DNA from 2 places in the Streptococcus pantholopis genome. Region 1 is predicted to be linked to the other one. Evidence: predicted binding sites of a transcription regulator. Region 1 holds the regulator's gene; the other holds the start of a gene.
What was found. Region 1 encodes CtsR, which represses protease genes until heat stress. Its sites were predicted from a motif close to TTGGTCAAAAAAGGTCAAANA; they were not measured.
Positions count from the first base shown of each region.

Region 2: A0O21_RS06680 (ATP-dependent Clp protease ATP-binding subunit) is a predicted target of CtsR. The motif match lies at 8,675-8,695, and genes of this name have one in related genera.

Region 1 is NZ_CP014699.1:1,914,651-1,925,302, forward strand. Features, by position in the region: gene A0O21_RS08870 (MBL fold metallo-hydrolase) at 1-706, opposite strand, end outside; gene A0O21_RS08875 (ATP-dependent Clp protease ATP-binding subunit) at 860-3,301, opposite strand; gene A0O21_RS08880 (CtsR family transcriptional regulator) at 3,306-3,761, opposite strand; gene A0O21_RS08885 (COG2426 family protein) at 3,980-4,444, shown strand; gene tsf (translation elongation factor Ts) at 4,586-5,626, opposite strand; gene rpsB (30S ribosomal protein S2) at 5,726-6,502, opposite strand; gene A0O21_RS11160 (class III lanthipeptide) at 7,408-7,527, shown strand; gene A0O21_RS11165 (class III lanthipeptide) at 7,584-7,724, shown strand; gene A0O21_RS08900 (hypothetical protein) at 7,899-8,354, opposite strand; gene A0O21_RS08905 (helix-turn-helix domain-containing protein) at 8,341-8,565, opposite strand; gene A0O21_RS08910 (hypothetical protein) at 8,570-9,094, opposite strand; partial or broken gene A0O21_RS10680 (IS3 family transposase) at 9,245-9,420, opposite strand; gene A0O21_RS11105 (ABC transporter ATP-binding protein) at 9,534-10,421, opposite strand; partial or broken gene A0O21_RS11110 (ABC transporter transmembrane domain-containing protein) at 10,407-10,652, opposite strand, start outside.
Region 2 is NZ_CP014699.1:1,453,284-1,463,935, reverse strand. Features, by position in the region: gene ileS (isoleucine--tRNA ligase) at 1-2,493, shown strand, start outside; gene A0O21_RS06695 (DUF1827 family protein) at 2,693-2,992, opposite strand; gene A0O21_RS06690 (NUDIX domain-containing protein) at 3,049-3,510, opposite strand; gene A0O21_RS06685 (DUF2079 domain-containing protein) at 3,849-5,894, shown strand; gene A0O21_RS06680 (ATP-dependent Clp protease ATP-binding subunit) at 6,372-8,633, opposite strand; gene argF (ornithine carbamoyltransferase) at 8,858-9,838, shown strand; gene A0O21_RS06670 (YkuJ family protein) at 9,922-10,152, shown strand.

The DNA of each region.
Region 1 (10,652 bases):
CCGCTTGCTGACGCAGAAGCTCTAAATGATTATCCGACTCTGTGTTTTCAGGACCGAACTGAGGCAGGTGGGTTAAAACCAGTTTCTTAACTCCGGCCTGAGCTGCGATTTCCCCAGCCTCCTTAGAAGTCAGATGGGCAGGGTGCCTTTCCTGACCTGCGTAAAGATAGACATCCGCTAAAAAGAGATCGGCTCCCGCAGTAAATGGGAGCAGCTCTTCAAAATAGCCGCTGTCTCCGGTAAAAACCAGTACCTGACCGCTCTCATGCTCCACAATACGCATGGCATAGCAGACAACCGGGTGTACAGTCTTAATAAAACTGATGGTAAAAGGTCCAATTGTTTCAGTCCCGTTCACATCATAAGCGATCCCCTGAGAAACACCCTCTAAAGTCAGTTTTGCAAACTCTCCCTCATCTTCATCGTGTCCATAGGTTGGCAGAACTCTAGGCTGCCAGAGATTTTTGGGGTAAAGCTGGCGGTAATGGCGAAGAACACCTAAATCAGCCACATGATCCGGGTGGTAATGGCTGATGATGACAGCATCCAAATCCAAAGGACTGATTTCCTTTTCAAGCTCGTTAAGAGCACGGCTCCCTACATCCATCAAAAGCTGAAAACCATCTTCTCCAGTCAGCAGGTAAGAGGTCGTTCCTTGATTCTGATAGGGATAACCGCCCCAGCATCCTATTGTTGTTAATTTCATAGCAGTACCTTCTTTGCTTTTCTTAGCTTTATTATAACAAAAAAAGGACCGTCCCAAAATAAAAAGCCTTTAGAAAGAAACTTTCCAAAGACTTACCCCTGAGGCTAACCCACAAAACTCACCATGTATTCCTGAAGCAGGTCAGCTATTTTATCAAGCAAGAGCAAATGCTAATTTCCCCTTAGAGAGGCCGATTTTAACAGTCCTGCCGCTGGTTAGCTCGCCTGAGAGCACTAACTCAGACAGCCTGTCTTCAACTTGGGTCTGCAGCGCTCTGCGCAGAGGCCGGGCTCCCATTTCACTATCATAGCCATCCTGCGCCAGATACTTCAAGGCAGAAGGCTGGAATTTAAGAGTAATTCCTTTTTCTGCCAGATTGCGGATGAGCGGTGCTACCATAATCTTAACAATTTGCCGCATGTCATCCTGACTCAGGCTGTGGAAGACCACTGTTTCATCAATACGATTCAAAAATTCAGGGCGGTAGGCATGTTTGAGCTCTTCCAAAATCCGGCTCTGCATTGCTTGATAGTCCTGACTGACAGACTTGGCACCAAATCCGACAGTTTTGTCATCACGCAAGGCAGTTGCTCCTAAGTTGCTGGTCATAATGATAATGGTATTGGAAAAATCGACCTGACGGCCGCGGCTATCTGTCAGCATGCCATCGTCAAGAACCTGCAGCAAAACATTAAAAATATCCGGATGGGCTTTTTCCACCTCGTCAAAAAGGAGGACCGAATAAGGCTTGTTGCGAACTTTTTCAGTCAGCTCTCCGCCTTCTTCATAGCCAACATAGCCGGGAGGTGCCCCGTTGAGCCGGCTGGCTGCAAATTTTTCCATATATTCAGACATATCAAAGCGAATAAGAGCCGACTCATCATCAAAAAGAACCTGTGCTAAAGCTTTGGCCAGCTCTGTCTTCCCAACACCTGTCGGTCCTAAAAACATAAAAGAACCAATGGGACGGCGGCCAGTCCGAATCCCGGACTGGTTGCGGCGAATAGCCCGGCTGATAGCTGAAACAGCAGCATCCTGTCCAATAACTCGCTTGTGCAGCTCTTTTTCCAGATTAAGATATTTTTTGCTATCAGCCTGAGTCAGTTTTTCGACCGGAATTCCGGACAGCTTGCTGAGTGTACTCATAATATCATCTTCTGTCACCAGTGTAGGTTCTAGCAAATGAACGGCTGCAGCCTCTTTTAAATACTGTGAAGCTTTTTTGAAATCTCCTTGCAAAATCGCTTCATCAGCAGGAGTTAAGTAGGCAGGCGCTTCTTTTTTGACCATGTTTTGCACCTGTGCGCTCGCTTCATCCAACAGGTCAATCGCCGAATCAGGCAAATGTTTTCCTGTCAGATAGCGGCGGGCTGCTTTAACCGCTGCCAGAGCAGCTGCATCTGAAATAACGACATTGTGATAATCTTCGTAAGATTTTTTGAGTCCAAGCACAATCTCATAAGCTGCCTCTACACTAGGCTCTTCAATCAGTACTCTGGCGAAGCGCCGGGACAGAGCCGCATCCTTTTCGATATGCTTCTGATATTCCTCTTGAGTTGTTGCGCCAAGTGTCCGAAGACTCCCACGTGCCAGGGCAGGTTTAAGGATATTGGCTGCATCAAGCGTGCTGTCAATCCCGCTGCCAGACCCCATAATCGTATGCAGTTCATCAATAAAGAGAATAATGTGCCCATCTGCTTCAATATCCGCAATGATTTGGTTCATCCGCTCTTCAAAGTCCCCGCGGAAACGTGTCCCGGCAACCACACTCATCATATCCAGTTCAAGAACTTTCATATCCTGCAGTTCATAGGGAATGGCTCCGCTTACGATGCGCTGAGCTAAGCCGTAAGCAAGAGCTGTTTTCCCAACTCCGGCATCACCGACTAGGACCGGATTGTTTTTTGTTTTCCGACTGAGAATCTGTACCATACGGGAGATTTCTTTTTCCCGGCCGATAACAGGTTCCAGCCGCCCTTGGCGGGCCATTTCTGTCAAATCGCGCGTGAAATCGGAGAGCTCGCCTGCTGTTCCCGGCGGCTTCATCATATCAGAAAAATTATTGTTCGGTCTTGCTTTTTTGGGCTTACGCAAGCCATGGATAGCCTTAAGGTCTTCTTTGGTGAATCCTGCCTGTCTCTCTAGAGATTTACGTAAATCCAATAAACGGATAGATTCGCCATCATCTTTCAATTTGAAGCCGACCATTTCTAAAAGTCGGGTAGCAAGGAGATCCATATTCAGCAGCATAGCAAATAAAACATGCTCTGTACCAATCTCTTTGGCTCCAGTCACCTGACTGATTCCGTCAGCCGTCTGCAGCAGACGCTTTAAAGCCGGAGACTGCTCTATAAATTCAACTTCCTCTACTTGTTCTTTAGGAACTTTTCCAAGAGCCAAAATAGCAGCAGCTTCGTACTCCTCCAAACTGACATCAGCTTCATACTCCGCAAGACTGAGACCTGCAACAGAATCAGGAATAAAAGCCATGGCCAGCAAGATATGCCAGCTTTCAAGATATTGGCTGTCATAACGTGCAGCCTGATAGAGGGCCAGTCTGAATACCTCCTGCATTTTAAACGAATAATTACTCATTTCCTTACCCTTTTCTGTCCAATCTTTGTAAAATTTTACGCAGCATCCGGGCACGAATCTCCGGACCCTCCTGGCCTAAAACATCATCAGATGAGGTGGCCAAAATAATCTGACCTTCCCGCCTGCTGATAATCTTTTCTTCAAATAAGAGCTGAATCAAATCCGTAAAGACTTGTTCACTGATTCGATCCCCAATAGTGGCCAACAAACTGCCCAGCATCTGGTGCTGATCAGAAAAACAAACTTTTTCAATACGAATGTACCCGCCGCCCCCCCGCTTACTTTCAACAACATAGCCGCGGCTTTCAGTGAAACGGGTTTTGATGACATAATTAATCTGACTGGGAACAACACGGAAGGCATCTGCTAAATTAGAACGCTTTATTTCAGCAATCCCTGATTGAGCCAATAGTTGTTTGATATATTCTTCAATACTATCAGACGTATTTTTTGATGCCATGACATTACTTCCTCCCAGCCGTTTGACTATAACTGACTTTTATTATACCAAAATTTACAGTAATTTAAAATGAAAACCGTTTATTTCATCTGGGCCTACCTGAAAGAGCAGAAAAGACCATATCTGCATTTGTCTCGCTTATTTAAAGGGCTTTTAGTTGAGAATATTCACCGCTTAGGATAAAATGGAACATGAACGAAAAGAAAGGTCACAAGTTCATGCATTATTTTATTACATTTCTCATTTCAATGGTCCCTCTAATTGAGCTCAGAGGCGCTGTCCCTTATGCGATTGCTGCGGGTATTCCCATGTGGCAGGCTATCACAATCGGTGTTGTCGGCAACATGCTCCCCGTTCCCTTTATTTTTTTCTTTGCGCGCCGCGTTTTAGAATGGGGAGCAGATAAGCCTGTTATCAGCGGCTTTTTCACTTGGTGTTTGAAGAAAGGCCACAGCGGGGGGCAAAAGCTGAGCAAAGCAGCCGGAGAAAAAGGGCTTTTCTTGGCCCTGCTCCTCTTTGTCGGGATACCTATTCCAGGAACTGGGGCCTGGACCGGAACCTTGGCAGCCAGTATTTTGGACTGGGACTTTAAACGCAGCGTAGTCGCGGTTATGCTGGGGGTTATTCTGGCAGGATTTATTATGGCCTCCCTTACTGTACTGGGGCTTTCAGCTTTCCTGTAACTAAAAACGGTATTAAAAAGCACCTAAAATTGGGGTTGTCCCCAGCTTTAGGTGTTTTTTTATTTGAAGCCAGAAAAATAAACAGCCCACTCAGCTCAAAAAAACTCTTACAGGCACCAAGTCCCGTAAGAATTTTTTAAATTAGCTGTTCAGGGCTTCTGCCATGGTTGCAGCAACTTCTGATTCAAAGTCGTTAGCAGCTTTTTCAATACCTTCTCCGACTTCAAAACGGGCAAAGTCTACAACTTTAGCGTTAACAGAATCTAGGTAAGCTTCGACCGTCTTACTGTCATCCATGATATAAACCTGAGCCAGCAAGGTATATTCTTGGTCAACCTTAGTGTTATCAAGCAGAAAGCGCGCCATCTTGCCGGGAATAATTTTATCCCAAATTTTTTCAGGTTTGCCTTCAGCCTGCAGTTCTGCCTTGATATCTGCTTCAGCCTGAGCCAGCACATCATCAGTCAATTCAGCTTTTGAACCGTATTTCAGGAGCGGCAGAGCTGGCTTGTCAACCAGTGCCCGGCTTTCATTGTCCTGTTCAATCTTATGATTCATTTGGGCCAGTTCATCGCGGACAAACTGTGGATCCAGTTCCTTATAGGATAAAACTTTTGGTTTCATCGCAGCAATATGCATGGATACTTGTTTAGCCAAAGCTTCGTCACCGCCGTCAAGCACGCTGATAACACCAATTCGGCCGCCATTATGCTGATAAGCTCCGAAAGACTGCCCGTCAGTTTTTTCCAAAAGTGCAAAGCGGCGGAAAGAAATCTTTTCACCGATAGTGGCTGTCGCATTAACATAGGCTGCTTCTAATGTTTCACCTGAAGCTGTTGTCAAGGCTAAAGCCTCTTCATTATTAGCCGGTTTGCCTTCAGCGATAACTTTGGCTGTTTCATTAACCAATTCAGTAAACTGCGCATTTTTTGCTACAAAGTCTGTCTCAGCATTCACTTCTACAACTGCTGCAACATTGCCATCAACATAAACACCGGTCAAGCCTTCGGCTGCCACCCGGTCAGCTTTTTTAGCCGCCTTAGCCATTCCTTTTTCGCGGAGCAGCTCGATGGCCTTATCCATATCACCGTCGGTTTCAACCAGTGCTTTTTTAGCATCCATGACGCCGGCACCAGACTTTTCACGCAATTCTTTTACAAGGGCTGCAGTAATATTTGCCATTTGTGGTTTCCTCCAAAAATTAGTTCCTTTTATAAAAAATGGGGCAGAGCAGTTTGCCTGCTGCCCCTTTTGACGATACAGTCTGAATACTGTTTTGTCTTATTCGTTTGTTCCTTCAACAACCTCAACGATTTCTTCAATCGAATCAGCTTGAGTATCCGCCTGTGCTTCAGCAAAGTCAACTTCTGCATCTTCACCTTGGCGGCCTTCAATAACAGCATCGGCCAATTTAGAAGTAATCAGTTTAACAGCGCGAATCGCATCGTCATTAGCCGGAATGATGACATCGATATCATCAGGATCCGCATTAGTATCAACCATAGCGACAACAGGAATACCCAGCTTTTTAGCTTCTTTAACTGCAATTTGTTCCTTATGCGGGTCAACAACATAGATGACATCCGGAATCCGCGGCATGTCTTCGATTCCGCCCAAGAATTTTTCCAGACGAGCCCGCTGTTTGTTAAGAAGCGCCACTTCTTTTTTAGGAAGAACATCAAAGGTGCCATCTTCTTCCATTGCCTTAATTTCTTTAAGACGGGCAATTCGTTTTTGGATAGTATCCCAGTTGGTCAGCGTTCCGCCCAGCCAGCGATGGTTAATATAAAACTGTCCGGCACGTTCTGCTTCTTCTTTAACAGCATCAGCAGCTTGTTTTTTCGTTCCTACAAAAAGGATAACCGCATCATTAGCTGCTGCGTCACGGACAAAATCATAGGCTTGGTCAGCTAACTTTACAGTTTGCTGCAAGTCAATAACATGAATCCCGTTACGCTCAGTAAAGATGTATTTTGCCATCTTAGGATTCCAGCGGCGTGTTTGGTGGCCGAAATGAACACCGGCCTCAAGAAGTTGTTTCATTGAAATAACTGCCATGAGTATTTCTCCTTTAAAAATGTTTTTTGCGACAGATTAATCCTGCCTGACCTCTTTCAGATATCTTCTTGCAGGCCCACTCTAAAAGAGCAACAGACCCACAATCCATCTAAAATGAGTATTTGCTGTTCATAACAGCCTTTTTACTATATCAAATTTAAGAAAAAAATGCAAGAGTTTCGAAAAGGACACATAATTTGCTAAAATACTGGTTCGCCCATGCACTCATTTCCCATTACAATATAGAATGAATTGTAAAAAAAGTATCTATCCCCTTACTGCTCAACCTTTAATGATATACAGCAATTAATTACGCTTTTGCATAACCTTTAGAGTAGCTTTAATTCACGATTAATATAATCCACATTATCCATAAAGTTCTTTTGCTTATTTTTTGAGCTGTATTGATGGCTATTTAATTCCAATAGATTCTAAAATACTGCTTATTCCATATAAAAGATTCTATGTATACTTTTCCTTTCTTAATGAATGACTAAAAGCTGTATGATTTCTAATTTTTTTTACTTTTCACTTCCATAATTCAACAAGAATGTGATATAACAGAAAGTGAGAAAACGCTTACTTCTCTTAAGACTCTTGAAATGTATCTGATTGATTCAGATGATATGATAATGTTACCTGGAGACTATGGATATAAATTATCTGGTGATTTATTCTCGGGTTCATCTGGGGTATTGCTCGCTTTAGAAGCACTCGGAGGAAAAAGTTGGAAGAATTGGCTTCCACTTATTTCTGAAACCATGGACGTATTACTATGATCGGTTTGTTAGAAAGGTTAAATTAATATTATATTTATGTGACAAGGATGTTTTTTATGTAAATCAAAACTTCTATAATAGATTAATTTTAGAGTAGCTCAGCTTATGATGCGAAAGGAGAATATAATGAGGAACATTTTATCATTACAACAACTTAAAGTGAAAGAGAATACTAAATTGATGGCAAAGTCATCAAAGAGTACAAACTGTAAAACTAGTAGTCATGCTAGCTGGTTTGTTTGTTAATAAAATCACGGTAATGTCCGAGTTTTCATTTAAAATCTTCAATAAAGGAGGAGAAAATGAAGAAAATATTATCGTTGCAAACCATGTCCTCTGTTGAACAGGCTCGGTTTAGTAGTGCATCTAACACCAGCATAATATGCAAAAAGCAAAGCTCAATTAGTTTATTTTTATGTGTTAAAACCACTACAAATAACTAAATTTAATACAGGATACACTCTAAAATTCTTTATATTAGTTTTATAATTTAAAAAAGCTCTATCAACAAAGATCATAGGGCTTTTTTGAAGTTTACAATTGCAATGAGATAAATTTTATTTCACTATAGATAAAATACTGCATGAAACCAAAGCTTTCGGGAAAACACATCCATTTTAATCTTCATTCTCGCGTAATACTAATAAAATGTTTTTAGAAAAATTGGAAGAAATTTTCACGGAATTAATTGATTCAACTCTTATTTGTTTAACGGTGAAATATGTTTTACTTTGATATCTTATATTGAAATCGTGAAAAGTATTTTTTTCTATATCATGGAAATTATTGTCACTAAGACTAAAACTTGAGTCCTCAATATCTTTGATATCTTCTTTTGATGCCATTATATAAATATAACCAGAAAAATCTGACGATAAGTCTACTTCTTCTTCAGGCTTTAATTTAAATATTTCACTAATCTTTAGTCCTTCAATATCATCTGTTGGCATCTCTTGATTGATGTCTTTTTTTATTTCGTTTGCTGTATCGTTAATCCCTTCCACACATCCAGTAGATAAAAAGGACATAAGTAAAGATATTATGCATATTAAAGCTTTTTTACGGTTCATCATCTCTTCTCCTTATATATTTCAAAATGTCACCAGGTTGGCAGTTAAGCTCTCTACAAATATTTAATAAAGTAGAAAATCGTATGCCTTTAGCTTTTCCCGTTTTCAAAATTGATAGGTTCGCCTCTGTTATATTAATCCTTTTTGCTAATTCCTTAGAAGTAAGTTTTCTAGATTTAATAATTTCGTCTAATTTAATCTTTATTTCCTCCATATCATTAAATTATCTCCTCATTTTCCTTTTGTATGTCAAAGCTTTTTTTAAAAACAATAATTGCCAAATAATTAAACGCTAGGAATATTATATTAATCAAATAGTTTTTTATAGAGAGATCGAACAGTTCACTAACATTTCCAACATTCAAATAATTAAATAGTAAATTCAAAAAAAAATGCAAAAGAGTAAGTCCACTTAGAAGAAAAGCTGATTTTTTTACTCCTTTTAAATTCTCTAAGCAAAAAAATCTATCCTTTTGGAAATTTTTTAATATTTTAATCCAAATATTTATTATTCTTGTAAGAATTAAACACATAGACATAGCAGCAAGAAGCACCAATAACGGATAAATTATAGGCAATTTAACTGTGAAATTCCCATAATCAAGAGAAAAAACACCATGGCTATTCTGTCCTCCTAAAAAAACACCTACTATCCCTACTGCTAACGTATAAATAAGCAAGATAGCTAAACATTTAAAAAAAACTAGAACCGATTTGATTACTTTTAGCAATGTAGATTTCATAATAAACTCCTTAACATTATTGATATACGATAATGTTTCAAAATTATTGTACCACAATAATTTTATTTGTCAATAGTCTCTACTACGATAAATAAAAGATTCTATAACATGAACAACTCCCTGTCAAGGATACAGCAAAATAATAAAAGATTAAGCCACAGCCTTATTCCTTATCTCAAGAGAGATAAAGCAGCTGTGCTTCTCTTGATGATGATAATTGTTGTATAGTTGTCAATATCAGTAGCCAGTTCCTCAAAGGTCTTGTAGGTCTCGAGCTTGTAATACTCTGTCTCGAAATGTCCAAAAAAGCTCTCAATTGACCCATTATGAGTAGCTATATCGTGCTATATTTATAAGCTGCCTACTGCAGCTAACATTGAACCAAATAAAAAAGCATATTCAAATTGAAAGTCAATTGAAAATGCTATCTAACTACATTCTATCGGTATATACTATCCTCTAATAATTTTTTGTATAAAGCACATGAATTAATTAATTCATTATGAGTTCCTCTATATTCTATTTTTTTATTATTTAATATTATTATCTCATCCGCAGAAATAATTGTCTTCAATCTGTGAGCAATAACTAAGACTGTTTTCCCTTTAAGATATTTATCTAAAACAAGTTGAACAAGTTTTTCTGTATGATTATCTAATGCCGAAGTTGGTTCATCAAGCAAATATATATCCGCATTCCTAAGAATCGCCCGTATCAGAGCAATACGCTGTTTTTGTCCTCCTGAAATAGCAACGCCTTTCTCGCCAATAATAGTATTATATCCATTTTCTAAGCTATCAACAAATCCTCTCAAATCAAACTGTTCTACCAGTTCATTAATATCAACCATTGAATACTGGTCTACCCCATATGTCAAATTTTCTAGTAATGAACCATATGAAATCTCGACATCTTGGGAAAGATAAGCAATCTGTTTCCTCCAGTTTTTCAATGGAATACTGGATATATCTCTATTTTGGAAAAATATAGTGCCTTTAGCTGGATAGTAGAATCTCTCAATCAAAGAGAATAAAGTTGTTTTCCCAGCTCCACTAGTCCCAATAATGGCTGTTGTCCTACAAGACTGGAACTCATAATTTATATCTTTTAATAACGTTTCTTCAGTATTATAAGAGAATGTAATATTATGTAAATATAATCCAGTATTTCTAGAAAAACTAGCTACTTTACCGTTTGGCAGGGCATCCTCCTCTGTTGGTTCTAAAAGTAATTCTTGTATCTTGTGAACTGAGGCTCTAAATTTTTGATAATTAGCAAAGAAAGAGATGACTTGTGAAAATGGGTCAGCTAGCTGAAATAGATACACAATGCTTGCGACCAAACCACCGTTTGATAATGTTCCATTAGATATTCTGTATGTCCCATAACCAAATGTGATAACCAGAAGTACCATTACTACCATTGATGATATGGGAGACAGAATTCCAAGTACCTTTCCTTCCCGAACACCTGTTTTATATAATGCACTAAATAGCTCATTTTCCCTTCTTATTTCATCCTCTTCTGAAGTGGTTGATTTCACTAACCTAATTTTAGA
Region 2 (10,652 bases), 460 kb from region 1:
ATTGAACAAGTACTGGCCCAAAAGGGTGTTAAGCGCAAAGAACTGGATTTGGCAGATTATCTGCGGATGTGCCGGGACTATGCCCTGAGCCAGATTGATAAACAGCGTGATGACTTTAAACGTTTGGGTATTTCTGCTGATTGGACAAATCCGTATGTTACCTTGACGCCGGACTATGAAGCGGCGCAAATCCGTGTTTTTGGTGCAATGGCAGACAAGGGATATATCTATCGCGGGGCAAAACCGGTGTATTGGTCTTGGTCCTCAGAATCTGCCTTAGCAGAAGCTGAAATCGAATATCATGACATTGATTCGCCGTCTCTTTACTATGCCAACCGCGTAAAAGATGGTAAAGGGATTCTTGATCAGGATACTTATATTATAGTCTGGACCACAACACCGTTCACCATAACGGCTTCACGCGGTTTAACGGTTGGGGCGGATATAGACTACCTGCTTGTACGTCCGGAAGGATCAGAACGCAAATATGTGCTGGCTTCAGCCCTGGTTGACAGTCTTGCTGCCAAATTTTCTTGGGAATCGTATACGGTTTTAGCAGCCTACAAAGGAGCGGAACTGGAGCTGATTGTGACCGAACACCCTTGGGATAAAGATGTTGAAGAACTGGTTATTCTTGGCGACCATGTGACACTGGATTCCGGAACAGGGATTGTCCATACAGCACCAAGTTTTGGTGAAGATGACTACAAAGTCGGGATAGAATATGGTCTGGATGTTGTTGTAACTGTCAATGAACGCGGTATAATGAATGATTTAGCCGGGTCGGATTTTGCTGGCCAGTTCTATGATAAGGTTCTGCCGACAGTTAAGGAAAAACTTGGCGACCTCCTCTTAGCCAGCGAAGTGATTAATCACTCTTACCCCTTTGACTGGCGGACGAAAAAGCCGATTATTTGGCGTGCCGTACCACAATGGTTTGCATCAGTATCAGATTTTCGTCAGGATATTCTGTCTGAGATTGAAAAGGTCAATTTCCATCCATCTTGGGGGAAGACTCGGCTTTACAATATGATTCGCGACCGCGGAGACTGGGTTATTTCACGTCAGCGTGTCTGGGGTGTCCCTCTGCCGATTTTCTATGCTGAAGACGGTACAGCGATTATGACTAAAGAAGTGACTGATCATGTTGCCGATTTAGTAGCAGAACACGGTTCTGCTGTTTGGTGGGAACGTGAAGCCAAGGACCTCCTGCCTGAGGGATTCAGCCATCCCGGCTCACCTAACGGTCAGTTCACAAAGGAAACCGATATCATGGATGTTTGGTTTGATTCAGGTTCCTCTTGGAGCGGAGTAATGCAGGCAAGAGACGGGCTTAGCTATCCGGCAGATCTTTATCTTGAAGGGTCTGATCAATACCGTGGGTGGTTCAATTCATCGCTGATTACCTCAGTGGCAGTCAATGGTCAATCCCCATATAAAAATCTCTTGTCTCAAGGTTTTGTACTCGACGGCAAGGGTGAAAAAATGTCTAAATCAAAAGGCAATATTATTTCACCAAACAATGTCGCCAAACAATATGGGGCAGAAATTCTGCGCCTTTGGGTGACTTCTGTTGATACGGATAATGATGTCCGGGTATCAATGGATATTTTGGGGCAAGTATCAGAGACTTATCGTAAAATTCGCAACACTCTGCGTTTTCTGCTTGCTAATACGAGCGACTTCAATCCTGACCTCCATACGGTAGCGTTTGCTGACTTGCGTCCTGTCGACAAATACATGACCGTTAAATTCAATCAGCTTGTGGCTGGTATTAGAGAAGCTTATGATGCCTATAATTTTCTGGATATCTACAAGGCCGTTGTCAATTTTGTAACGGTTGACTTATCAGCCTTTTATCTGGATTTTGCCAAAGATGTTGTTTATATTGAAGCCGCTGACAGCAAAGCCAGAAGGCAGATGCAGACTGTTTTCTACGATATTTTGGTCAAAATGACCAAGCTGCTGACACCGATTCTTCCGCATACAGCCGAAGAAATCTGGTCTTATTTAGAATTTGAACCGGAAGAATTCGTGCAGCTATCGGAAATGCCTGAAGCTCAGCATATCCCTGATCAAGATGCTATTCTTGAACAATGGGAAGCCTTTATGACACTGCGGACACAGGCTCAAAAAGCACTTGAGCTAGCCCGAAATGATAAAGTTATCGGTAAATCTCTTGAAGCTCATTTAACCATTTATGCCGATGAAGAACTCAGAGTTCTGCTTGATTCACTTGACAGCGATTTAGCACAGCTTTTGATTGTTTCACAGCTGACAGTAAGTAAAGAACCGGCGCCAAAAGAGGGACTTGCCTCGTCAAGTGCAGCATTTACAGTTGAACACGCCCACGGTTCAGTGTGCGACCGCTGCCGGCGGGTTGATGAAACAGTCAGGGACCGGTCTTACAATGCTTTTATTTGCGACTCATGTGCGCAGATTGTTGAAGAAGCCTTCCCGCAGGCTGTGGCACAGGGCTTTTCAGATAAATAAGAAGGGGATATATATCTACAGACTGCTGGAGAAGTTTTTTAAACTATCTCCTCTCAAAAAAAGTCTGAGACACATTAAGTGTCTCAGACTTTTTAAGTATACTAAGCATATCCCAGATTTGAAGTGTAATCCTTTGTGTCTCCGCCCTTCAGTGAACCCAATATTCTCAAGACTGACAATTATGAGGGGCAGCCTGCTGTTATTTCGTTGGGAAAGAGATCTCAATCAAATTAGCTGTATGCAATGTCTTTAGCTGATCAAAGAGGACGGTCGATTCATCAATTTTGCGCCTGAGGAAAAATTCTCGGATAGCTTCCAGTTCGCTGTCCTTGATTGCCCGGTATTTATTAGTAATCAAAATTTCATAATGCTTAGGAGCCTGTGTGAAAATGACATCTGTATTACCGGCAGAATAGACTTCTACCAATTTTGCATCTGTATTTTTTAATTGATTTTTTACTAATTCCGGATGGCTGCTGGTCGTGTTTATAAGTCTCATAATCGTCCTCCTCAAGTCTTTTTTTCTATTATAGCATGTTTTTTCTTAAAAAAATGCTAGCTTGATGAATTGCCGTGTTTTTTTTGCCATTGCCGAACTCCCCATTTATGGCTGCCGCGTTTTAATTTTTTTTCAGCTTCGTCAATAGAAAACCAAGCAATTTGATTAAAATCTTCTAAGGGATCTGCTGCCTGCCGGAAGTGAGTAATCTCATAAATATAGGCAGGATTATAAAAATAACTGTCTCGGTGGCGGGAATAGAAATACTCATCTGCCTGACCGTAATATTCCCCAATCTCTGCCGTAAAACCCAGTTCTTCAAGAAGTTCTCTCTCCAAAGCTTCTTTGTGATTTTCACCGGCTTCAATTTCGCCGCCCGGTAAAAACCAAGCGCCATTGGGAGCCTGAACAAGTACGATAGCATCTTTGTTTGCGTTGGGGATAACTGCATAAACGCCATAACGCGTTTTATAATCTGCTTGTTCTGTTTTATCGCCAAAAATTGGAATTGTCATCATGCCTTCCTCCCTTTGGTTTATTATACTAAAAATTTGAGGAAAATGCTCCTCATATGGAAGAAAGACTTGAAACAAGTTAGAAATTTGGCTAGACAGCTGCAGACCTTATCCTATTTTTGACAGTCTGCATTTAATGTCAGAAAACGAGCTAACTTCTAAGAAAAATGGTAAAATAAAGAGAAAATATTTTTATAAACGGTCAATCTGCTTGTTATTTAAGCAGTATTTTCGGATTTGAAAAATATCGCTTGGGTTTTCGCCCTTTGTCTTTATGAAGAAGCGGTATTTTACCGACAAGGGACTTGAGAATAAGCTGATTGTTATGGAGAAGAGACTAGATGTTTAATTATTTTACTGAAAGAAAGACGCTGATGACTTGGCTTATGTATCTGGTAAATGCCTATTTGCTGTATGCTGTTTGCGGTATGTTTTTACTTTCTGCAGATGCCCTTTTTTTGCAGCCCCTGCCGGTTCTTTCTGTAGCAGAAGCATTTCTGCTTATCTTAGCCTTCAGTCTGGGGCAGGGCTATCTGAGTATGCGTTTTACTTCATTTAACCCCAATCTTGTTTTTACGGGACTTATGTCTGCCTATCTTGTTCTAGGTATTTATAAGAGCCCTTCTCCCTTGCTTTTCTGCGCCTTCTTTCTCTTGGGGCTGGCAGCCTATTTCAAGCTGTTTTTAACTAAAGAAAGTCTCTCTTATATTATTCCTGCCAGTCTTTTGCTGACTTTTCCTCTGATGCTTTACCGTCTCTATCATCCCTTGTCAGTAGATCTTAAACAATTTGTTATTGAGGCGGAGAAATGGGACAGCAACCAGCTTTGGCTTCTGTTTTTGGCGGGTGTTTACGCCCTGTGTGTCTATTTTTTGCTGAATAGCGCTGGAGAAAAGCTGAAAAAGGGACTCTTTTCGTTGGCCAATAAAGAAAAGCAGCTCTACCGCTTAGTCGGTTTTATCGGTTTGGCTTATGTCTTTTATCTGTGTTTGGTTGTTGCTTATAAAGCAAAAACCCTGTCGGTATCAACCTTCGATATCGGTATCTTCTCTCAGATGTTTGAGAGTATGCGGCGCAGCCTGACACCCATGACAACCTTGGAGAGAGACAGACTTCTGTCACATTTTGCTGTCCATATTTCCCCCATTTATTACCTTATGCTGCCTGTTTACAGTTTGTTTCCTTATCTTGAAACTTTGGAAATTTTACAGGTCTTGGTTGTGTTTTCAGGAGTTATTCCGCTGCATTTTTTGTTAAAACATTTACAGTTACCTGCTTTTGCCCGACCTTTGCTTCTGCTTTTGTTTGTGCTGACTCCAGCAATGACAACAGCCGGTTCCTATCATCTGCATGAAAATTGCTTCTTGGTTCCCTGTCTGCTTTGGCTGCTTTATGCGAATATTAAGCAGTGGCGCTGGCGGCTGCTGCTGGTGGTTTTGCTGACACTGATGATTAAAGAAGATGCCTTCATTTATGTTTTTGCAGTCGGCCTGTATTTTCTTTGGCAGAACCGTTTTTCTCAATCTTCTGGATCCAAACCTTTTCTTGTTTTCTGGCAGCTCCTCTTTCCTTTGTTTTATTTTGGAACTTGTGTTTTTATTTTAACGCATTATGGAGACGGAGTTTTAATCAGTCGGTTCGATCTGCTGGATGGACAAGACGGGCTGTGGGGGGCTTTTAAAACCATTTTTCTGAATCCTACCTATATTTTTGCAAGTTTTTTTACCCAGCATAAATTACAGTATCTTTTCCTCTTATTTAGCGGCTTGGCCTTTTTGCCTTTAATGCAAAAGAGATGGGAGAATTATTTTCTGCTTTTGCCTCTAGTAGCCATTAACCTGCTGTCAAATTATGATTATCAAACCGATTTTGGTTTTCAGTACAGTTACGGCAGTACTGTTTTAGTCTTCTTCATGGCTTTATTGGCTTTGGAAGGTCTCTTTATTGATTGGCAGGAGAAGGAGCAGACACATTTCACAGTTTCCAAACGAATTTTATCCTTTATTCTGACAGCTTTGCTGTTTTCCTCAGCAATCCTTTACAGTTACACAGGCAACTGGTACAAAGATATCCTATATTACCAGCAAAATCGGGATAAATTTACTGCTATCCACCAGACTTTGGCTGCACTGCCTGAAGAGAAGAAAATACTGGCGCATTACTCTTATACCGTTGATTTGCGCAGAACCCGAGAACTTTATGATATTTTTTATCATAACAATCAAGAGTTCGATTCTTCCGTCGATTTAGTTGTCACCCCGCGCTCAACTGTAGAAAATCAGGAAACGACAACAGAAGCTACTATTGTTAAACTTTATATGGAAAAAGGCTATTCAGAAACAGCGGCATCAACAAAAGACGTCCTGATTTTGGAAAAAACAAAATAACACCAAGATACAAAGCCCGTTTAAAGAGCAAAGCAAAAATGACGGTAAGTCCGAAATCTCTGATTTCGCAGACGCACCTCTGCCAGAACGACTAGAAAGGTGCGGTCGACTGTTAAGGCGACAAAGCTTTCAGTCGTTTACGGCTAGCGGTAACTAGGTAACGATACAGATTTCCAGTCCCCTCACTTCCCTTTTCTAGGTTCGGGCTGAAATCATCCACTGGATGATTTCACTGCACAGCTCTTAGGGCGTGTTCAATTACCAAGATACAAAGCCCGTTTAAAGAGCAAAGCAAAAATAGTCTGATTTTGTCTCCTGCTAGGACGGCTAGAAGGGTGCGGCAAGACTTATAACCTTTCAAACTGCTTATTCTTTAGATTACTGTCAGCATTAGCTAATATAAGAAAAAAACCGCCCCGGATTGAGAATTTTTCCCAATCCGGGGCGGGTTTTTCCGTTTGTCAGACTGAATGATTTTTATTCAGCAGAGACAGTTTCACTTGGTGTTTCCACTTTTTTGGCAGATTTAATCACGATTTTGCCGCTGCTGGACATAACTGCCTTAAGATTTTTTTCGGTTGGATTTTCCAAATAATAATCTGTAATCGCATCTTCGATGTTTTCCTGAATGGTGCGGCGAAGCGGACGAGCACCCATTTTTGGATCATAGCCCAAATCAACCAGCTTTTCTTTTACTTTATCGGTGACATCAAGGTGAATTCCGCTGTGGCTGAGCCGAGCATTAACATCATCGAGCATCAAATCAACAATATGCAGTAGGTTATCCTTGTCAAGTGCTCTAAATTCAATGATACCATCGAAACGGTTCATAAATTCAGGGCTGAAGAAATTGCTGAGCTCTCCCAAAACAGAATTAGTACGTCCTTCGCGGGCTGCTCCGAAACCAACATTGGCCTCAGTGCGGCCGGTACCTGCATTTGAAGTCATGATAATGATAGTATCTTTAAAGCTGACTGTCCGGCCCTGGCCGTCCGTTAAGCGTCCGTCGTCAAGGACTTGCAGGAATGTATGCAGCACATCCGGATGCGCTTTTTCAACTTCATCAAGCAGAATCAGTGAATAAGGGTTTCGGCGGACCTGTTCTGTCAGCTGTCCGGCTTCTTCATAGCCGACATAGCCTGGAGGAGCTCCGACCAGTTTAGCGACAGAATGCTTTTCCATATATTCCGACATATCAAAACGAATCATGCTGTCTGCCGATCCAAACAGTTCTATTGCCAGCTGTTTGGAGAGCTCTGTCTTACCTACACCGGTAGGACCAACAAAGAGGAAAGAACCGATAGGGCGGTTAGGTGTTCCTAAACCGACCCGGTTTCGGCGGATAGCCTTGGCAATTCGCTCAACAGCATCATCCTGACCGATAACGTGGGCTTTTAAATCATCAGCAAGACTGATAAGCTGTGACTGTTCTTTTTCTTTTAAATCCCCGACCGGAATATTCGTTTTTTGTTCAACGATGGCTTCAATCGTCTTTTCAGTGATAACAGGGACATCCTGTTCATCAACCTTTTGTTTTTGCATTTCCTTATATTTGGCAATCTGATCGCGGAAATAAGCAGCCCGTTCATAGTCTTCATCACGAGTAGCCTGTGCTTTCAGGTTTTCTGCTTCAGTCAGGCGCTGATCGATTTCTTTAGGATCAACAAAATTCAAGGTTAAGTTCATCTTAGACCCGGATTCATCAAGCAGGTCGATGGCCTTATCCGGTAAGAAGCGGTCTTGGATGTAACGGTTTGAAAGAAGAGCAGCTGCTTCGATAGCATCATCGCTGTACTTAACATGGTGATAGTCTTCGTATTTCTTCTGAATCCCCTTAAGAATAGTAATGGTTTCAGCAACAGAAGGTTCGTCAACCTTAACTGGCTGCATCCGGCGTTCCAGAGCAGCATCTTTTTCAATAATACGGTATTCCTTAAGTGTGGTGGCTCCGACTAACTGCAGCTCTCCTCTAGCCAAAGCCGGTTTGAGAATATTGCCGGCATCCATATTGCCGTCACCCGCAGAGCCGGCACCGACAATTTCATGAATTTCATCAATGAAGAGGATAACATCCTGACGCTTGCGAATCTCTTCCATAAGTTTTTGCATGCGTTCTTCAAATTGGCCGCGAATACCGGTTCCTTGAACAAGGCTGACCACATCAAGTCGGATAACCTGCTTGTTTTTTAGTTTTTGCGGAACATTACCATCAACAATCTTTTGAGCCAGACCCTCAACAACAGCTGTTTTACCGACCCCGGGCTCACCGATAAGCACAGGATTGTTTTTAGTGCGGCGGTTGAGGATTTCAATGAGCCGGACAATCTCTTCATCGCGTCCGATAACAGGGTCAATGTCGCCTCGGCGGGCAATTTCAGTGACATTGATGCCATATTCTTCTAACAGGCCGTTTGGCTGCTGAACTTGCGGACCGTTAGGCCGTCCGTTACTGCCACCCCCGCCTCGGCCGCCCCCGGCCTGTGTAGGAGGTGTGTTAGGGAGCTGGCCGTTAAAGGCCCGGAAATTGTTTAAATCGCCAAAGAAATCATCAAAGAATGGGTTCCCAGTGTTGCTTTGATCCTGAGGCTGTTTACTGAGACCGCCTAAAATCGTATTATTAGGGTCAGTTTTCATGATTTGGTAGCAGTTCTGACAAAGATCTATTTGTCTTTGCTTACCATTAACATTTGTATATAAGTGAATGGTTGCTTCATTTAGATTACAATTTTGACAGAGCATAAAATAACCTCCCTTGTCATTTTCAATTCATTTGACCTTATTTAGTCAAAGATGGTCAAACTTTATATTCATATTATAACACCCCATAAAAAGAATTCAAGTAAAAAGTTTAAAAATTTAGCACTTTATCCATGAGAGTGATAAAAAATTTTTTTCAGAAAAAAACTTGCCAAAAAATGTATAATAATGTAAAATTAAATGTATAAAAATACAGGAGAAAAGCAATGAATGCCCCCCTATCTTTTTTAAAAGAGGTTGATTTCAGTAAAGAAGAACTCTTGGAGCTGATTGATTTAAGCCTTCATTTCAAACAGCTAAAAAAAGAGAAAACCCCTCACCATTATTTAGAAGGCCTCAATATTGCTCTTATTTTTGAGAAAACCAGCACACGGACACGATCAGCCTTTACTGTTGCCGGACAAGATTTAGGTATGCAGGTTACTTATCTTGGTTCGGATGAAATCCAGCTTGGCCGTAAGGAATCTGTTGCTGATACGGCTAAGGTTTTGGGTTCAATGTTTGATGGCATTGAGTACCGTGGTTTTAAGCAGGAAGATGTGGAAACTTTAGCCCGCTATGCCGGAGTGCCTGTTTGGAACGGTCTGACTGATACATGGCATCCGACCCAGATGATTGCTGATTTTATGACTTTAAAAGAAGTCTTTGGTTCTTTAGAGGGTCTGCATATCGCTTATGTAGGCGATGGCCGCAACAATGTAGCACACTCGCTTTTAGTTACAGCAGCTATTTTAGGAGTCAATATTACGATTATTGCCCCCGCTTCACTGCAGCCGGAAAAGGAAATTGTTGCGCTTGCTGAGCAGCATAATAACGGGGCTCTCATCAAGATTACAGATGAGCTTGAAGCTGTTGAGGGAGCCGACATGCTCTATACAGATGTTTGGGTATCCATGGGAGAAGAGATTGATTTCAAGGAGCGGATTGACTTGCTGCTGCCCTATCAGATCAATGCAGAACTTCTTGCAAAAACAGGTAAAACTAATACTGTTGTAATGCACTGTCTGCCAGCTTTTCACGACCGTAAAACAGAGATTGGCTTGAGTCTTTATGAAAAATACGGCCTTGCTGAGTTGGAAATTACAGACGACATTTTTCAAAAGCACAGTCCCATTATTTTTCAGGAGGCAGAGAATCGTCTGCACTCAATCAAAGCTATCATGTACTATTCTTTAAAAGAAGGATAAAGAGGAACATCTTTTCTTGTGAGTTTAGACTTATTTGTGTTAAAATAATAAAGGATAGATAATAAACTTATAGGAGAATAGCCATGGAATCACATTTAGTGAGAATTATCAATCGTCTTGATTTAATGGCGACTGATGGTGCCAATCTTAAACGTAATTTTGAACGCGATGGTGTTGTTGTCGCAGAAGTCTCTTTCAGCAATGAGCCGGAGGCTGGTCCGGTTTTTACCTTACGTGATGTTGAAGCGCATGAGACCTACTCGTTTGATAGTATTGATCTTATTGCAATGGAAATTTATGACTTATTGTATTAAACCATAAACAAGGGTCGGAGCATTTGTTCCGGCCCTTTTTCACTGGGATTTTAGACCATGTTCAATTCATCAAGATACAAAGGACGTGAAAAACGCAAAAGGAAAATAGGGGACTGACTGACGAATCGCCAGATTCTAAGTCAGGACATCTTTTTCCCGCAGCGTTTAGACCATGTTCAATTCATCAAGATACAAAGGACGTGAAAAACGCAAAAGGAAAATAGGGGACTGACTGACGAATCGCCAGATTCTAAGTCAGGACATCTTTTTCCCGCAGCGTTTAGGCCGTGTTCAATTCAATAAGATACAAAGGCCGTTAAAAGAGCAAAGCAAAAATAGGAAAATTGACGAAGAGTCCCTAAGACTCTAGGAGATTTTATCTTTTTTGCACAGCTCTTAGGGCGTGTTCAGTTCAATAAGATACAAAGGCCGTTCAAGCTCACAGCCAAAAGACGGTAAGCCAGAAATCTGTGATTTCGCAGACGCCCTCTGCCAAGACG